4 regions of the Exiguobacterium abrahamii genome follow, and region 1 is predicted to be linked to each of the others. Evidence: riboswitches for the same ligand, from Rfam matches in the RefSeq annotation. Region 1 holds a riboswitch; each other region holds the start of a gene.

Region 1 (4,920 bases):
CCCAAAGACTTCTTCCGTCATCTCACTGAGTTCTTCAAAACCGAATGAGGTCAAGAACTGACGTGCTTTATAGTTACGTGCTTCCACGTATACTTCGAGTGGGACGGCTCCTTGTCGTTCGAGTTCACGGATCAGTCGTCGCCCGATGCCGTTTTGCTGATATTTCGGCAAGACGTACAAACGAACGATCTCCCACGTTCCCTCAACATCAACAGCATGAATGAAACCGACGATTTCCTCATCGATGATTCCGACATAAAAATACTCTCCCCGTGCTTCTTCCGCCGTCCGAATCGCACGAACGACTTCTTCTTGCGGATACGCCTCCTGCACGAAATGCGCTTTCGAACGTTCGGAATAGATTTCTGCATACGTATCCAACCAAGATGTAACAGCAATGTCATGAATACGTCCTGCATCAGCTGGAATAGCTTCGCGTATTTCCATAATCGGAACCCCCCTTTGTATTCATACGAATCGACTCATGTACTTTTACCCTCTTCTAGAAAAAACATTCGTTTCCTGCAAAGTTCCCCGTAAACAAAAAAGTCCGAAAACCCACGAAGGGTTCTCGGACTTTTTGATTATGCGAAACGTTTTGCCTGCTCTTCAAGAACTGCTGCTTTATCTGTTTGCTCCCATGGAAGCTCAACATCTGTACGACCGAAGTGACCGTATGCAGCTGTTTGACGATAGATCGGACGACGGAGATCAAGCATGTTGATGATTCCAGCCGGACGAAGATCGAAGTTTTCAGCAACCAATTCGACGAGTTGCGCTTCAGGAAGTTTTCCTGTACCGAATGTGTCAACCGCGATTGATACTGGGTGCGCGACACCGATTGCGTACGCGAGTTGAACTTCTGCTTTGTCTGCAAGACCTGCAGCAACGAGGTTCTTCGCGACGTAACGTGCTGCGTATGCAGCTGAACGATCGACTTTTGTTGGATCTTTACCTGAGAATGCTCCACCGCCGTGGCGTGCGTATCCACCATACGTATCAACGATAATCTTACGACCAGTTAATCCAGCATCTCCTTGTGGTCCGCCGATGACGAAACGACCAGTTGGGTTGATGAAGAATTTCGTTGCTGCGTCGATGTATTCAGCCGGAATGACCGGTGTGATGACGTGTTCTTTCAAGTCAGCTTGGATTTGCTCAAGCGTGACTTCTTCTGCGTGTTGTGTCGAGATGACAATCGTATCGACACGAACCGGCTCGTTGTTCTCGTTGTATTCGACCGTGACTTGTGTTTTTCCGTCCGGACGAAGGTAGTCGAGTTGACCGTTTTTACGCACTTCTGCCAAACGGCGTGCGAGACGGTGCGAGAGCGAGATTGGAAGTGGCATGAGTTCTGGTGTTTCTTTCGTTGCGTAACCGAACATGAGACCTTGGTCTCCTGCACCGATTGCATCGATTTCTGCATCAGACATGCTACCTTCACGTGCTTCAAGCGCTTGGTCGACACCAAGAGCGATGTCTGCTGATTGCTCATCGATTGATGTCAATACAGCACACGTATCTGCGTCGAAACCGTATTTCGCGCGTGTGTAGCCGATTTCACGAATTGTCTCACGAACGACTTTTGGAATGTCGACGTAAGTTGATGTCGTGATCTCACCTGCAACGAGAACGAGACCTGTTGTAACAGAAGTTTCTGCCGCAACACGCGCGTTTGGATCCGCTGCGAGGATCGCATCAAGAATTGAATCCGAAATTTGGTCACAGATTTTATCTGGATGACCTTCAGTGACTGACTCCGACGTGAATAGTCGGCGATTAAGGTTTGTCATGTATGACCCTCCCAAAAAAGAATTTGACGGTGTACTCATTTCCCCTAGTTGAGTGGGACGGTAAAATGAAAAAAACCTTTCCAAGTCCAAAAAATGGTCAGGGAAAGGTTGTGCGTTCTTCCTTTACCCTCTTATCGTTCGAAGTGTTTACTTCGCTTCAGGAGAGCACCTTTTCCCTCATTAATATGTGAATTAATGTAGGACGGTTGCCGGGTTTCTTCGGGCCTTGTTCCCTCCACCTGCTCAGAATAAGAGTATCCGTTACGAATTACATGATATAAAGTTGTACCTACTCTGTCAAGCAAGGTTTCAAATTCTAGTCGAAACTTTTTGAAAGAGATGTTAAACTGTTAATGCTGAAAGCGTTTCCAGATAAATAGAAATCAGCACCAGAAAATGATTGCTCTCTCTTTAGTATGTCATATATAATAAATGTGTCATACTAAATGCAGTGAGCCAAAACCAACGTAGGGGAAAGGTGGGGTCAGGATGCCGATGACGGTCCTGAATATCGAAGAACTACTCAAGAAAGAGCATGTGTTCAAACAACTATCTGTTGCTGAACTTGTCGAACATGCGATTCGAAACGAAGAAGGTGTCCTTGCTGAGAACGGCGCATTATCTGTAGAAACGGGGAAATTTACAGGTCGTTCACCAAAAGATAAGTTCATCGTCCGTGATTCTTCCTGCGAGTCTCACATTGATTGGGGTCATGTCAACCAACCAATGGATGGAGACAAATTTGAACAATTGTTGCAAAAGGTTCTTCGTTACATGAACGAAGCCGATCAGCTCTACTACACAGAAGCTGCTGCTGGAGCAGATACGCACTTCACCCTTCCGGTCCGTGTGCTCACACAATACGCTTGGCATAACCTGTTTGCCAAACAACTCTTTTTACGCGAGTATCCTGAAGTGGCTGCCTTCGAACCGTTCACGGTCGTCTATGCGCCACATTTCAAAGCAGATCCTGCCGTTGACGGAACGAACTCCGAGACGTTCATCGCGATGTCGTTCGAACACCGGATCGTCTTAATCGGTGGAACGGAATACGCGGGAGAAATCAAAAAATCGATCTTTTCCGTCATGAACTATCTCTTGCCACAAGAAAATGTCCTTTCGATGCACTGCTCGGCAAACGTCGGACACGAAGGCGACGTCGCCTTGTTCTTCGGTCTATCCGGTACTGGTAAGACCACCCTGTCAGCAGATGATAGTCGCCAATTGATCGGTGACGATGAACATGGTTGGTCGCACGACGGTGTCTTCAACATCGAAGGGGGATGTTATGCGAAGACGGTCAATCTATCGCGTGAAAAAGAACCGCAAATCTTTGACGCAATCCGTTTCGGAACCGTCCTTGAAAACGTCGTGCTCGACGAAGCCCGTCATCCTGATTACGATGACACATCGTTGACGGAAAATACGCGTGCTGCTTATCCGATTACAGCGATCGATAACATCGCTGTTCCGTCACGTGCTGGTCATCCGAAGACGATCGTCTTCTTGACGGCTGATGCGTACGGTGTCTTGCCTCCGATCAGTAAATTGACGAAAGAACAAGCGATGTATCACTTCCTATCAGGATATACATCAAAACTCGCTGGAACAGAACGCGGTGTCACGGAACCGGAAGCAACGTTCTCGACATGCTTTGGTTCACCGTTCCTTCCACTGATGCCTGAAAAATATGCGACGATGCTCGGCGAATTGATTGATCGTCACGGTGTCACTGTTTATCTCGTCAACACAGGTTGGACAGGCGGTGCTTACGGAACAGGTAGCCGCATGAAGCTATCCTATACACGGACGATGGTCAACGCTGCCGTCAACGGTACACTTGCAACGATTCCAACAGAAGAACACCCGATTTTCGGACTTCACATGCCACTTGAAGTTCCAGGTGTTCCAAGCGAGTTACTCAACCCGGTACGCGTCTGGTCAAATCCGGACGAATACGACACACAAGCGCGTTCGCTTGCTGAGAAATTCCAACACAATTTCCTTCGCTTCGAAAGTGCGACGGATGCAATCAAGTCAGCTGGTCCACGCCTATAAAAAAAGAGCCCTCGGGCTCTTTTTTTATTTTATAGGATAGAATCCGTTCTTTCTTGAAGATGTGTTTCTTTTTGTTTAAGCCATTCTTGACTTTCTGCTAGTAGCGCATAGGCTCGTGGAAGTGAGACACCTAAACGTTGACTGAGCAGTTCGAACTGATCAAAATCACCGCGATCTGCACTGATCGCAAGCACTAAACAATCACGGAATGGATGATCTTTTCCTTGTAGGACAACCTTCAAAGAATCTTCGATTGGTAATTGACCGATGATGTCGTCGATATCAACGGATAATAACGCATCGATATGCGATAATAAGCCAATCATATAGGCACTCTCTGGTTGCAGCGTCCGTGTTTCCGTTGCGAACAACTCGCAGAGCTTAGCACAATGTAAAGAAGACCGGAGTAACTCATTTGACCATTCGTAAGGACTAGCAAGCTTCATCTCACGCAAGACGATTAACGAAATCCAGCTTTTGAGTTGTGAGAAGCCAAGTAGTGAGATGGCTTGACGAACAGAGCTGACTGTATTTCGTAATCCCATTCCTGGAGAATTGATCAGTTGCAGTACTTGAATGCTGATATACGGATTTGCTTCAATCTCATCAATGACTTCATCGTATTTCTCATCCGTATCGAGCCATTTTAGCATCTTCAGCAATACCGGCAATTGAGGAGGGACAGCTTTTCCCTTCATCAACATCGGCTTAGCATAAAAATAGCCTTGGAACCAGTCATATCCCATTTCAAGACAACGTGTGTGATCTTCATGTGTCTCGACTCGTTCGGCAAGCATCTTGATATGGGGATAATTACGACGGACGATATGCAGGATCGCACTTTGCTCGCGAATGGGAATCGCTTCGATGTCGATTTTAATTAAATCAATTAGTGCAAATAATTCTGTTCCATGTTGACGAAGTAAATCGGTCACAAAATCATCGAGTGCTAGTGTAAAACCTGCTTCTTTCCAACTGTGCAACACAGATAACATCTCTGTATCGATATCAACAGTTTCTAAAATTTCGATAACGAACCGTTTTGGATCTAAATAGTGAATCAGATCAC
Region 2 (4,920 bases), on a different contig from region 1:
ATGAGTGCGGCTCCGGCTGAGTCTCCCCATACCATCATCCGTCCTCTTAGAATGCGAAGATCCTCTGCTTCCTTATTCAAAAAACATAACGCATCCCGTACATCTTCGAGGTTATCCGGAAAATAACTGCCCTCTTCAAACAAACGATAATCGATACTACAGACGGCAACTCCGAGTTCAAGCAGACGGTCGACGATTGGACTAAAGCAGAATATGTCATCGCGCTCTCCACGAACAAATGCACCACCGTGTGCATAGATGGCAACGGGAAACGGTCCCTCTCCCGGTGGATAATAGAGATCGAGCTGTAAGATGCGGTCTCCCACCTGTTTATAGGTAAGCGTCCGCGGTGCCAGTTGTTTTTCTGTGAGTGGCAAGGCGGGTTCGGTCCATCGAAGCAATGCACCATAATTGTTCCAGATACTCGCTCCCGCTGCTGCCGTCGTCAATAACGCAGCTCCCCCCATTAGCCATGCAGTTTCACGTTTCACTTGATCACCTCCAAAAGACGTACCAGTTTCTTCACTTTATTATCCTTTTACCCCGTTTTAAAAGATGTCGAACGTCTCGGTATTCCTACTTGACGCTTCATCGGCGTTCCGCTATAGTGAGAAAGTCCAAATCGGAATAGTTACGTTTTAATAATGGAGGTATCATATAATGAAAAAAATCATTCCTGCTTTAACGGTCGCCTTCGCGAGTGCAAGTGTCCTCGCTGCTTGCGGTTCAAATACCGATTCATCGACTTCAGATAAAACCCAGACAGAAGTCTATGCATCAACGTTCGCGACGGCTGCTATTGCCCGCGAAATCGGTGGTAATCAAGTCGACGTCAAGATGATCGTCCCACCTGGAGCAGACCCCCACTCTTACGAGCCAACGTCAAAACAACTCACTGAGATTGCCAAGGGCGACTTGTTCCTCTTAACCGGTACGACGCTCGAGCCGTATTCGAAAAAAATCCAGGAGAGTCTAAAAGGCACGGATGTCCGCTTCGTCGAGACAAGTAAGGACGTCAACTTGCTAGAGTCGGATGCTACACTTCATGCACATGAAGAAGAAGGGCATACAGAAGACGAACATGCCCACGAAGAAGAAGGGCATGATGATCATGCAACAGATGAACATGCGCATGAAGAAGAGGGTCATGACCACGGAAAATACGATCCACACGTCTGGCTCGACCCTGTCAACGCAAAAGCAATGGCACGCTCGATTACAACTGCTCTATCAAAAGAAGTACCAAAAGACAAAGCAACATTCGAGAAAAACTTAAAAGCGTTCGATCAACAAGCTGACGCACTCGATGAAGAGTTCAAACAAGCGGTCGCTGATGGATCGAAAAAAGAACTTCTCGTTACGCATGCCGCTTACGGTTACCTCGCAGAACGATATGGTTTCACACAACTGCCGATCGCAGGAATTTCTCCTTCTGATGAACCGTCACAAAAGCAACTGGCCGCTTTAGTGAAAGAAGCACGGATGCATGATTTGAAATACGTCGCGTTCGAAGAGACAGTTTCACCTAAGGTTGCACGTGTCATCCAAAAAGAAATCGGAGCTGAATCCGTAACGATTCATAATCTAGAGTCGGTCACGAAAGCGCAACAAAACAGTTCTTATTTCAAGTTGATGGAAGAAAACGTCCAAACATTGAAAAAGGCACTTCAGTAAAGTACAGTTGACACGCGTTACTCAATGCGGTACGGTAAGAAACGTGTTTTACAACAATTGAATGACTTCTTTTTATCGCGAGAAACGGAGGGACTGGCCCAATGATGTTTCGGCAGCGGACGATTTGATTCGTACTGTGCCAAATCCAGCAAGCGAAAGCTTGAGAGATAAGAAGAGCGTCTTTATTTCATAAAGACCTCCTTCTTTCTTGCGAAGGGGTCTTTTTTTGTATCTTTGAGAAACGAGGTGTCAACAATGAATGAAACGATCACGCCTAACAAATGGGCACTGCTTCCCCTCGTCGTATTCCTGGTCCTCTTCATCGGAGCCGGGATCTTCTATGACGACTTTTACAAATTTCCGATCCTTATCGCCGCACTGATCGCTTTGATTTTTGCTGCAATCACGACGAAAGGATCGATCAATCAAACGGTTGAACGAATTGCAACGGGTGCCGGAAATCCCGATATCATGATCATGGTCTTCATCTTCTTACTAGCCGGTACGTTTTCTGGAACGGCAGAAGCAATCGGTGCCATCGATGCGACCGTTAATGCCGCTTTGACGTTTCTACCTCCATCGCTTCTCATGAGTGGTCTGTTCATCATCGCTGCCTTCATCTCGATGGCGATGGGGACATCTACCGGAACGATTGCTGCACTCGCACCGATCGCCTTCGGTATTCATGAAGCGACAGGCATCAACGTTGCGATCGCAGCGGCTGCTGTCGTTGGTGGATCGATGTTTGGCGATAACTTGTCGTTCATCTCGGATACGACGATTGCTGCCGTCCGTACCCAAAAAACGAACATGCGCGATAAATTCCGGACGAACTTCATGATCGTCCTGCCGGCTGCTATTTTGACGGTCATCCTGCTCGCATTCGTTTCCGGTTCTGGTGACGTCGTCGAAGCAAAAGCCTTTGAATTCTACAAGTTGATTCCATATCTCGCTGTCATCGTTCTTGCGATCTTCGGTGTCAATGTCATCCTTGTCTTAATTGGTGGTACGCTACTCACCGGCATCATCGGTATGATTGATGGTAGCTTCGGCTTAAGTGGCTTCGTCCTCTCGATGTCTGAAGGCATGTTGGGCATGGCGGAGATCTCCATCTTGACGCTCCTCATGGGTGGTCTCGTCAGCTTGATTACGTTCAACGGTGGAATCGCCTTCTTAAAAGAGACGCTGACACGCAAGATTTCACAGCGTCGGGGTGCCGAATTCAGTATGGCGGCACTCGTCAGTGCAACGAATCTCGCGACAGCAAACAATACGATTTCGATTCTCGTCGCTGGACCACTGGCAGCTGAAATCGCCGATACGTATGAAGTCGATCGCAAGAAATCAGCGAGTATCCTTGATATCTTCTCTTGTGGTATTCAAGGCATCATTCCGTACGGGGCACAACTTTTGATCGCAGCAGAATTGACGAAAACAGCTTCTCCTGAACTGATTCCGTATCTGTTCTACCCGTTCCTCCTCTTCGTCTGTGGATCAATCGCCATCTTCTTCGGCTTGCCACGCATGAAGAAGACAGCGACGAAGCAAGAAAAAATTTCTTCGTAACCATAAAAACAGGTCCAATCGCGTCGACGATTGGACCTGTTTTTATTATTTTTTCTGCTTCGCTTGTCGTTCTAAGATTAAGTAAGCGATTGCCGGAAGCGGGAATTGAACGAGTCCAGCGCCTCCCCACACCCATGGATTACGTCCTGACTTTCGCGCACTAAGAAACAGACCCACTGCCTGCGTTACTAACAACGCGCCAATGCTAAGCCAAGTACATTTGGATAGCTGTTTATTCTTTTGAGCCATCTTTTCTCCCCCTCTTTTAACACACGATTAAATCTTATGATTCTTTTCTATTTTACCTTATTTTGTTCCTCCATGAGCATGGAAACGGACGTCTTCGTTCGTTCATGCTAAACTAAACGAGCAAATCTAAACTACGTTTTATGAGGAGGAGTAACACATGCAATACGCAAAACTTTCAAACGGTATTACGATTCCCCAAATCGGATTCGGTGTCTGGCAAGTAGATGAAGAGACAGAAGCACCTGCTGCTGTCGCTGAAGCATTACGTGTCGGCTATCGTCATATCGATACGGCTGCTGTCTACAAAAACGAGCGCGGTGTCGCAAAAGGAATCAAGGAAAGCGGCGTGAAACGTGAGGATCTCTTCTTAACGTCAAAAGTCTGGAACGATGATATTCGTGCCGGTCGGACGAAGGAAGCATTCGCAGAATCGCTCGAACGTCTCGAAACAGATTACCTTGACCTCTATCTCATTCACTGGCCGGTCGAAGGCTATATCGAAGCGTGGAAAGCAATGGTTGAACTGTATGAAGCAGGCAAGATCAAAGCGATCGGTGTCTCGAACTTCAAAGAACATCACCTCGATACATTGGCAGAAGAGGGCTTGATGGCACCAATGATCAACCAAGTCGAGTTGCACCCACAATTACCGCAACACGAACTGCACGAATACTTGCAAGATCACAACATTCAAGTCGAAGCATGGAGCCCACTCATGCAAGGGAAATTCCTCGAAATCAATGATTTCAAGGAAATCGCAGAGAAACACGGCAAGACACCTTCACAAGTCGTCTTACGTTGGCATCTCGACAACGGCATCGTTGCTCTTCCAAAATCCGTTACACCAGCACGCATTGCGGAAAACTTCGACGTCTTTGATTTCCAACTCGATGCTGATGATCTTGAGAAAATTGATCGTATCGCAACGGATGTCCGCCTCGGACCGGATCCGGACGAAATCGATTTTTAATCTGGCAATTCACGTAAAAGATGAGGCTGACTCAAAAGTCCGTTTCCACAAAGAGAAGGGTGGCAGAACGATGATCTGCCACCCTATCTCGTAACAAAAAGAATGACGTGTTTCACGCCACTCCTACAGGAAAAGTGCCTCTTTGCGCTGTAAGAGACAAACAAGACCCGTTTTCCTGCTTGAATAAAGCCGGAAAATCGGCTTGTGTCTCACCTGAGGAAAGGGCGTGAAAAGACGCGTCATTCTTTTTGAGTCAGCCTCTTGATTCATCTGAACGACGAGAGACCCGTTTCCAGTCTATGACTTGGAAGCGGGTCTCTTTTTTTATGATTGAAGCTGATCAGACATAATAAATTAAAATCGTATCTTCCGCTTCTTCCGCCTTTTGAAAATAGGCACGCAGATTGGCGAACTGTTCCCAGACATCCTCGAATTCTCCCGGTGTTCCGGCTTCATTATGA
Region 3 (4,920 bases), 260 kb from region 1:
TTCTCCCGCGGTAAGACAAGGGCGGTCTGCATCGGTTCATCATGTACGTTGAGGACGATCCGCCAGACTTCTCCCTCTAATTCCCGCTCATAGATATAGAGATACGGATCATGGAGTGCTAAGTCGCGGTACGTACCGTAGACCATGATCGGATGATCCTTTCGCATCTGAATCAGCGACTTGTAAAAAGCAAGCACGGACGATGGATCGGCTTCTGCTTGCGCGACATTGATGTCCGTATAATTCGGATTGACCGCTAACCACGGTTTACCACTCGTAAAGCCAGCTGCATGTGTATCGTCCCACTGCATCGGCGTACGGGAATTATCACGCGCGAGTAACTGCATCGACGAGAGTACGACCTCTGGGTCCTCTCCACCAGCGACGCGCTCTTCGTATCGATTTCGAAAGGCGACGTCTTGATAAAGCGACGGATCCGAGAAACGAATCCCCGTCATCCCGATTTCTTCTCCTTGATACACATATGGAATGCCCGGTAACGTATGCAACATCAAACCGAGTAGTTTCGCGCTCTCGACGCGGTATCGTTCACTGCCGAAGCGCGTCACTTGTCGTGTATGATCATGGTTGTTGAGGAACTGTGAATTGACACCTAATGGGTATAAGACGTCGTACCAGCGTTTTTGAATCTCCTTGAATCGTAAGAGATCCATCGCCTCCATGTCATCCGCGATTTCGAAGTGAAATAGCGTCCGAAGTTCTTTTCGGTCTTCACTGACATATAACAGTCCGTCTTCTGGACCAACGAACGGAATCTCACCGACTGTAAACAAGTCTTTACCAGCGAGAACATTCGCATGCATCTCCTGCAAAAAGTCATGCACGCCGGGCTGATTTCCAAGGTACGAGAGATCAAACGGATTGGCGACATCCTCAAGCGATCGTTTTTTGATCAAGTTGATGACATCCATTCGGAAGCCGTCGATTCCTTGAGCGATCCACCAGTTCATCATGTCGTAGATCGCTTGCCTCACAGCTGGGTGCTCCCAATTTAAGTCGGGCTGCTCTTTGGCGAAGGAATGAAAATAATACTGCCCGCGTTCTTCACTCCACGTCCACGGGCTTGGCGCAAAGTACGAGCGCCAGTTGTTCGGAGGCGTCTCTTTCGTGCCTTCCTGCCAGATGTACCAGTCATCCTTATCGTTGATCCGCTCTCGCGACTGACGGAACCAGTCATGCTGGTCACTCGTATGGTTCACGACTAAATCGAGAATGACCTTTAATCCACGGGCATGAGCGGCCGTGATCAACTCCTTTAGATCTCCCATCGTTCCCGCTTTTTCCATGATCTCGTAATAATCGGCAATATCATAGCCGTTATCGACGTCTGGGGAACGATAACACGGATTCAACCACACGACATCGACACCAAGTGAAGCGATGTAATCAAGCTTGTCGATGACACCTCGTAAATCACCAATCCCATCCCCGTTCGAATCTTTAAAGCTACGCCAGTAGACTTGATAGACGACTGACTCTTTCCATTTAGCTCGCTTCATCTTCCCACTCCTCTCCCTACTCTTTATTCCCGCTCCACTTATCTGTACCTGTTTATCCGACAATTTTTTTGAATTTCGAAAAAGTTCTTTTCTTTTGACTGAATATTCGTTATCCTTGACGACAATACCACGAAGGAGGCACGCATCCATGAAACATTTCGCTCCATCCATCGCCATCGACCGGCTTCCTGCACCCGTCTTCGCTGAACTTGCGAATCGAATTGGCGCTGTCAAAGCAGCAGGTCACGATGTCATCACACTTGGTCAAGGAACACCCGATCAAACGACGCCCGTACATATTCTCGACGCACTGAAACAGGCGATCGATGAACCGACGAACCTTCAATATCCACCGTTTCGTGGACATGATTTTCTAAAACAAGCCGTCGCGCGCTTTTATGCGACTGAATTCGGTGTCACGATCGATCCGGCAACGGAAGTCGCAATTCTCCTCGGCAGTAAAGCCGGCATCGTCGCCTTACCGCAGACGATCGTCAACCCTGGAGAGGGTGTCATCGTTCCGGATCCAGGATACCCGGATTACCTGTCTGGCGCCGCACTTGCTGGTGCTTACCCGATCACGCTTCCGTTGCTTGAGAAAAATAACTTCTTACCGGATTACGACTTACTTGATACGACGGACGTCGAGCGTGCCCGGATGTTGTTCCTCAACTATCCGAGTAATCCGACGGGTGCGACCGCAACGGCAGAAGCCTTCGAACAGACAGTCGCTTTCGCCGATGCCCATGATATCTGCGTCGTCCATGACTTAGCATACGGTGGCATCAGTTTCGATGGTCCGACACGTAGCTTCCTGCAGACGGAAGGGGCGAAAGACGTCGGGATTGAGCTATTCTCACTCTCAAAACGCTTCAACATGTCCGGCTTCCGGATTGCCTTCGCGATCGGAAATCCGTCCGTCATCTCAAGCATCGAAACATACCAAGAACATCTCTACGTCAGTGCCTTCACACCGATTCAGCATGCGGCGACCGTCGCTCTGACGAGTGACCAAACGTGCGTCCGTGAGTTAAGTAGCTTGTATGAAACACGACGCGATGCGTTGTTCGCAAAACTCGATGCGATTGGTTGGAGTGGTCCACGCCCGGGCGGTTCCTTCTTCGTCTGGCTTCCTGTTCCGGAAGGTTACACGTCCCAAAGCTTCACCGATCACCTGCTTGACGAAGCACACGTCGCCGTGACCCCTGGATCCTTCTTCGGCGAATACGGTGAAGGTTACGTGCGAATCAGCTTAATTGCTGACGTCGAACGTCTAGAAGAAGCCGTCGATCGAATCGGAACGCTCAACCTGTTCCGGACACCTGTTGCGGAATAATTCTGAAAAAACATTTGACAGATGGGAATCATTTCCGTTAAAGTAAATCCCAACAGCATAACTACTTATCGAGAGCGACCGAGGGATTAGGCCCAACGACGTCCGGCAACCACCTGTAAGGAACGGTGCCACATCCTACAGAATGATCTTCATTCTGAGAGATAAGTTACGAAATCTTACACTTTCGTCGCTTTTTTTCTGGTTGCTCCGCTACTAGGAAAAAGCGACTTTTTTTGTATGAGGAGATGAGCGGATGATTGAATTCAAACACATTACAAAACGGTTCGTTCGAGATCGGACCCCGATTTTTGCCTTACGGGATGTCGATTTGACGATTCAAAAAGGAGAAATCTTCGGAATCATCGGTGAGTCCGGTGCCGGTAAAAGTACATTACTTCGCCTGATCAACGGGCTTGAGCATCCGACACAAGGAACCGTCAAGGTCGACGGTGTCTCGCTCGGTGGGATGTCAAAAGCAGATTTGCGTCAACTTCGCTTGCGGACAGGAATGATCTTTCAGCATTTCCAATTGATCCAGTCGCGCAACGTCGCGGATAACATCGCTTTTGCGCTCAAGGCCGCTGGCGTCAAACGAGCAGATTTCCCGGAGCGAATTCGCGAGCTCGTCTCGCTCGTCGGACTTGAAGGATTTGAGACGAACTTCCCGAGTCAATTAAGCGGTGGACAGAAACAGCGCGTCGGGATTGCCCGGGCACTCGCAAACAATCCGACCGTCTTGTTATGTGATGAAGCGACATCCGCTCTTGACCCTGTTACGACACTTCAGATCCTTGAACTGCTGAAGGATTTGAATGAACGACTCGGATTGACGATCGTCCTCATCACGCATGAGATTGATGTCGTCAAACAGATTTGCCATCGCGTCGCGGTCATGTCGCAAGGTGAAGTCGTTGAAGTCGCCTCAACCTATGACTTGTTCAGTCAAGCCAAGCATCCGGTGACGCAACATTATGTCGATACGGCACTACAAATCGAATTGCCGGAACGCATCTTACAGGCAACGCCGGGTAAGATCATCCGCTTACAGTTCACGGGCGAGAAGACCGGTGAGAGTACGTTATCAGAAGCGATACGCCGTTACGATATCTCGGTCAGCATCTTGCACGGTAAGGTCGACTACATTCAAGACGTCGCCTTCGGTGTCCTGATTGTCAGCTTGACGGGCTCATCCGACCAAATCGCTCCTGCCCTCGACTGGCTCGCGACGGAACTTCATGCACTCGAGGTGATTCAGGATGTGGCTTGATCGTATTCAAACGATGTTACCGGAGCTCTTGAAGGCGCTCGGTGAGACGGCGTGGATGGTCGGAATTTCACTTGCCTTCGCATTGGTCGTCGGGATTCCGCTCGGGATTCTCTTGTTCGTCACCGACCGCGGATTATTTTTTCAAAACCTTGCCGTCCGCCGTGTTCTTGACTTCGTCGTCAACATCGTCCGGTCGCTACCGTTCATCATCTTGCTCGTTGCCCTCATTCCGTTGACGAAGTTCTTACTCGACAATACGATCGGTCCGACGGCAGCGTCCGTCAGCCTTAGTGTCGCAGCGATTCCATTTCTCGCACGCCTCGTCGAAACATCACTCCGCGAAATTCCGCCTGGTCTAATCGAAGCAGCGGAAGCCTGTGGGGCGAAACCATTGCGGATCATCGTCAGTGTCCTCTTACCGGAAGCACTTCCTGGCATCATTCAGGGCATCACATTAACGACGATCAGCTTGATCGGCTTCTCAGCGATGGCTGGTATCGTCGGCGGCGGTGGTGTTGGTGACCTCGCGATCCGTTTCGGGTACTATCGCTACGATAATCTCATCATGATCGTGACGATCGTCGTTCTCATCGTCATCGTTCAAAGTATTCAAGCACTTGGCAATCAACTGGCGCGAAAAACAGATAAACGCTAATCATACATACAAAGGGAGAGTGGAATCATGAAAAAACGATATGCCTTTTTAGCAACAGCCTTACTCGGTGCAGGAGTCCTCGCGGGATGTGGAGACAGCAGTGCTGATGAAAAAGAAAAGACGATCAAGATTGGTGCGACGA
Region 4 (4,920 bases), on a different contig from region 1:
AAAACGCAAAGGAAGTGGTTACGGATGATGCAACAGGTGTTGGAACGAGCAACTGAATTGGTACAGATGAAATTAGCGGTCGTGGAGCGGTACGAAGATTGGCAACTCTGGCTCGACGAAGTAAACGGAATCGATGAATGGGTAAAGATGTCAGCGTATTATGCACCACGTGACGTTCAAGAAACACCGGTCGTCGACGAAGTAGTAGAGCTAGAGCAGACCATCGTCATGCCACCACAAGTACCGGTCGAGCCAGTACGCAAGCAACGTTATGCCTATACGTTTCAGCGGGGATTAAAAGGCGGTACTTTATTAGAGTGGTCCGGCAGTCATATTTCAGAACGAGACGTCCGCGATTGGAATCTCGAGCACGGCATGGAAGTACGTGTTCGAATGGAACGGGAGGATGATCATAAAACGATTTGCCGCATCGAAGCTGTCGTTTCGACGGATCGGATGAGAGAGAATCCAGAGCGTCTAGTGTTTGAACAAGCAATCGTCAAGGCACATGGCATCATTGAGAGAACGGTGGATGGTCCACTGCAAGATGAGTCAGGAAAGCCATTTTATTATGTCGTACCGGTCGAAGACATGCGTTATTTCCGACTGGAAGCAGGGCAGCTCGTCGATCTCGTCATGTGGCGGGGACGGAAGGATACACTGACGATTGCTTGGAAGCATCCGTTCACGTATGAAGAGCCGGTCGTCAATACATCATCCAACCGCCGATCAGAGGTGGAGCAACAGGTAGTGAAGACGCCTGTGACAACAAAAAAGTCAAATCGGTATGCACGAAAAATGAAACGGCAACCGGTGCCGAAAGCTAAAAAAGCGCAGCGTCGCGTCCGTATGCAAAAAGAGCGAACGATTGAACCGATCGTGACGACAGCTGTACCCGGACAATTGATGGATTTCGTTGATAAGACACCGCTTGATTTCACGCGCTTCACAGGAATGCGTCTCGTCATTGTCGGAAACGAACAACAGACCGCTGTCTATCGCGAGTTCTTTGCGCCGACGGGAATCGAATTGATTCATCTGGCAGGGGACGCACAGTCCGCGAAAAAGATTGCCTGTCTCGCCAAAAAGACGGACGCGATCGTCGTCGTGACGAGCCGTGTCTCTCATGCAGCGAGTGCGCATGTCATCGCTCAGGCGAAAAAGCATGGTATTCCATTCGCGATGGAACGCCTCGATGGTCGACGTTCGTTATACACGGCGTGTGAGCGGCAACTTGAGAGCGCTTGGCTTAAAAAGAAACAAGAGGGAAAATTATTGAAAAAGCAGTGAAACATTAGAAGAATTCGACCGTAAAGTAAGGTAAGAACTTATTTTTCAAGGAGGACCTTACTCATGTCATCTCAATTAAAAAAAGCAGCGAAGGAGTCGCTCAGCGGTCGTTGGGGGTTTGCCATCCTCATGTTCGTACTGTTTTCTATCATCCAGAGCGTTCCGACGTTCATCGGACCTGATCCTAACGAAGACCTAAATGCGATGAGTGCGGTCAGTATCATTCTTTCGATTTTATTGATCCCAATCGCAGCGGGTTGGACGTGGGTCGCGATGTCGTTCGCACGCAATGAAGAAGTCAAAGTAGCTGATTTGTTCGAGCCGTATAAAATCTTCGGCAAAGTCATCGGCGTCTCGATTGTGCAAGCGGTCTTCTTATTCCTATGGACACTACTCTTGATCATCCCAGGGATCATCAAGTCGTTCTCTTACCTGTTGACGTTCTACATCCTTCGAGATGAACCATCGATCGGTATCCTCGAGGCCATCACGCGTTCACGCCAACTCATGGATGGTCATAAGATGGAAGCATTCTTACTCTTCCTATCATTCATTGGTTGGGCATTACTTGTGATTGTTACACTTGGTCTTGCTGTCTTATGGGTTGGACCATACTTCAGCGTTACAATGGCAAAATTCTATGATCGTGTTCGTGGTGAACAAGCACCAGAGCCAACATCAGATTTCGTCGCACCATATTAATCCGGAATCCCGACACGACGTCGGGATTTTTTATGCGCGAAATAATTCCGATTGGAAAAGACGGTTTAATGGTTGCTTTAGTTCAGTGAATTCTGTACGATGAATGCAACACATCTTATCTAGAGAAGTCGAGGGACTGGCCCGAAGACACTTCAGCAACCCCGCCGTGGCGGAAGGTGCTACTTCCAGGAAGGGATACCTTCCGAAGATAAGAGCGGACAGGATAAGATACCGTCGCTCTTTTCGAACTTCGAAAAGAGCGTTTTTTATGATAAGGGGGATGATGGAGTGGAGTATGGTTTTTGGTTACCGATTTTTGGGGGATGGTTACGTAACGTCGAGAATGAACAGATGCCACCGACCTTCGATTATGCAAAACAAGTCGCACAAACAGCAGAGCGGATCGGCTTCTCGACGACGTTGATTGCGGAATTGAATTTGAATGATATCAAAGGCATCAAGGAACCGAGTCTTGAAGCATGGACGACGGCAGCAGCGATTGCTGCAACGACAGAACGCTTAGAGATCATGACAGCGGTTCGTCCCGGGTTTCATAATCCAGCGACGACGGCGAAGATGGCGGCAAACATCGATCAGTTGAGTGGTGGACGCTTTACACTCAACGTCGTTTCGGCGTGGTGGGCAGAGGAAGCCAAACAATACAACGGTATCTTCACAGCACACGATGAACGCTATGCTCGGACGGAAGAGTTCGTCACGGTCATGAAGGGACTATGGGCAGATGCGTCACCGTATAGCTTCTCCGGTCATCACTACACGATCGAGCAAGCAGAACTCCATCCGAAGCCGGTCCAGCGTCCAGGCATCAAGCTCTACGCTGGTGGAGAGAGTGAAGCTGGAAAACGAACGATCGTCGAACACTGTGATGCTTATGTCATGCATGGGGGCACGGTCGAAGAAGTAGCTCATAAAATCAGCGATATGAAAGTACGCCGGGAAGCGACGGGACAAACGCCGCTCGAGAGCTTCGGTCTTGCGGCCTACATCATTTGTCGAGATACGGAAGAAGAAGCGCTTCTTGAGTGGCAACGCATTACAGACGTCAAGGAAGACAGCGCCGGTTATGCCGGTTATCAGGATTTCATCAGTAAATCGCAACTGGAGCAACAGGTCGAGCGGAACGATTATTCCGTCTCGAACCGTGGTCTACGACCGAACTTGATCGGAACACCAGAACAAATCGCTGAACGGATTCTAGCGTTCGAAGCCGTTGGTGTCACGTTACTTTTATTACAATTCTCACCACAACTCGAAGAAATGGAACGCTTTGCCCGTGACGTAATGCCACTGGTCGAAGCGAAACGAAAGGTAGGTCAACAATCATGACAAAAATTCATATTCTCCACGAAAATCAAGAATGGACGGACCATCTCATCAAACGTCTCGAAGAACTCGAATTACCATATGAACAGTGGCACTTGAATGAAGGAATCGTTCCGCTGGATGAACTGCCGCCAGAAGGCGTCTTTTACAGCCGGATGAGTGCCTCTTCGCATACGCGGGGGCATCGTTACGCGCCGGAGTTGACGGAAGGGGTTCTCGCTTGGTTAGAAGAGCATGACCGGACCGTCTTTAACGGAACACGTGCGCTTCGTCTTGAAGTCAGCAAAGTCAATCAATACACGGCGTTGCGGAAGGCTGGGATTCGTGTACCGAAGACGACGGCTGCCGTCGGACGCGATCAAATCGTACAAGCAGCAAAAGAAATCGGCGTTTCGTCATTCATCACGAAACACAACCGTGCCGGAAAAGGTCTCGGCGTCCAGCTGTTCCACTCGATTGAAGCACTTGAAGCTTATCTCGACGGTCCGACATTCGACGAACCAGTCGATGGCATCACGTTGATTCAAGAGTATATTCAAGCACCAGAACCGTACATCACACGTTGTGAGTTCGTAGGTGGAAAGTTCGTCTACGCGGTTCGAGTCGATACATCAGAAGGTTTTGAGCTTTGCCCAGCGGATGCATGCGTGATCGACGACTTGTTCTGCCCAGTCGGTGAAGAAGCACCGCAAACACCGATGAAGTTCCAAATCGTTGAAGGCTTCGATGACCCGATCATCCAAAAGTATGAAGCATTCCTCCAAGCGAACCAGATCGCGGTCGCAGGCATCGAGTTCATTAAGGATGCGTCAGGTACGATCTATACGTATGACGTCAATACGAATACGAACTATAATTCGGATGCCGAGGCAGCTGCAGGACGCTACGGTATGCTTGAACTAGCGAAGTTCCTCGGTGCAGCCCTTGAAACAAGCACAGTAAAATAAGAATCTGCTCCCGCCCTGTCACCGGACGTTACAAGACCGGATGACAGGGTATTTCTATAGAAAAAGGGGGCAGGTGTATGATTACGTGGAGAGAAGAACGACAGCTCGATATTCCGATTGAAGAAGCATGGCACTTGTTTGATCACACGCGACTGCAACGTTTGATTCCAAATGTCGTCCAGCACGAGGTGATTGAACGAAAACCGGGTGTCGTTGGTTCGACCTATCGCCAAACGTACATGCAGGGCAATCGACTCGAAACCTATATCGTGACCGATTTAGCCTATACGAACGAGCCGGACTTCAAGCAAAATACGATTGGATTCACATTGGCTAAAATATTCAAGATCGAGATGACCTTTACGCTCAAACCGATCGATCATGATCGCTGTCTGTTGATCTATACGGGAAAAAATGAGGGAGCGAACTTTGTTGGAAAGAGTCTGTTGTCGCTTGGAGGCGAGCGGGAGAATGAGAAAATCGTTCACGGTCTGTTGCAACGTGTGGAAGAAGAAGCGGCGAAACAAAAGAAGAACAACGCATGAAAAAACGGATTCCCGCGCTTGGGAATCCGTTTTTAGTATCTTATCGATGCGTATACGATTTATGACCGCTCGGTAAACCAGAGAGGTAACCG

What was found. A riboswitch is a leader RNA that binds a small molecule or an ion and turns the genes downstream of it on or off. The one in region 1 is predicted to bind S-adenosylmethionine.
Region 2: linked by a shared signal. The riboswitch ahead of ITJ88_RS13310 (Na+/H+ antiporter NhaC family protein) and the one ahead of metK (methionine adenosyltransferase) in region 1 are both predicted to bind S-adenosylmethionine.
Region 3: linked by a shared signal. The riboswitch ahead of ITJ88_RS01255 (methionine ABC transporter ATP-binding protein) and the one ahead of metK (methionine adenosyltransferase) in region 1 are both predicted to bind S-adenosylmethionine.
Region 4: linked by a shared signal. The riboswitch ahead of ITJ88_RS14030 (LLM class flavin-dependent oxidoreductase) and the one ahead of metK (methionine adenosyltransferase) in region 1 are both predicted to bind S-adenosylmethionine.

What each region holds. Positions count from the first base shown of each region.
Region 1 covers NZ_JADOYC010000001.1:509,211-514,130, reverse strand. The annotation lists gene ITJ88_RS02550 (GNAT family N-acetyltransferase) at 1-447, opposite strand, end outside; gene metK (methionine adenosyltransferase) at 585-1,793, opposite strand; SAM riboswitch class I at 1,922-2,048, opposite strand; gene pckA (phosphoenolpyruvate carboxykinase (ATP)) at 2,283-3,851, shown strand; gene ITJ88_RS02535 (EAL and HDOD domain-containing protein) at 3,881-4,920, opposite strand, start outside.
Region 2 covers NZ_JADOYC010000005.1:13,893-18,812, forward strand. The annotation lists gene ITJ88_RS13300 (alpha/beta hydrolase) at 1-491, opposite strand, end outside; gene ITJ88_RS13305 (metal ABC transporter solute-binding protein, Zn/Mn family) at 661-1,674, shown strand; SAM riboswitch class I at 1,744-1,848, shown strand; gene ITJ88_RS13310 (Na+/H+ antiporter NhaC family protein) at 1,930-3,240, shown strand; gene ITJ88_RS13315 (hypothetical protein) at 3,286-3,489, opposite strand; gene ITJ88_RS13320 (aldo/keto reductase) at 3,647-4,459, shown strand; gene ITJ88_RS13325 (hypothetical protein) at 4,800-4,920, opposite strand, start outside.
Region 3 covers NZ_JADOYC010000001.1:253,391-258,310, reverse strand. The annotation lists gene ITJ88_RS01265 (glycoside hydrolase family 13 protein) at 1-1,520, opposite strand, end outside; gene ITJ88_RS01260 (aminotransferase class I/II-fold pyridoxal phosphate-dependent enzyme) at 1,669-2,856, shown strand; SAM riboswitch class I at 2,919-3,024, shown strand; gene ITJ88_RS01255 (methionine ABC transporter ATP-binding protein) at 3,110-4,123, shown strand; gene ITJ88_RS01250 (methionine ABC transporter permease) at 4,113-4,778, shown strand; gene ITJ88_RS01245 (MetQ/NlpA family ABC transporter substrate-binding protein) at 4,806-4,920, shown strand, end outside.
Region 4 covers NZ_JADOYC010000005.1:163,025-167,944, reverse strand. The annotation lists gene ITJ88_RS14040 (DUF2325 domain-containing protein) at 28-1,290, shown strand; gene ITJ88_RS14035 (DUF975 family protein) at 1,354-1,992, shown strand; SAM riboswitch class I at 2,105-2,207, shown strand; gene ITJ88_RS14030 (LLM class flavin-dependent oxidoreductase) at 2,281-3,339, shown strand; gene ITJ88_RS14025 (ATP-grasp domain-containing protein) at 3,336-4,283, shown strand; gene ITJ88_RS14020 (SRPBCC family protein) at 4,361-4,828, shown strand; gene ITJ88_RS14015 (PhoX family protein) at 4,869-4,920, opposite strand, start outside.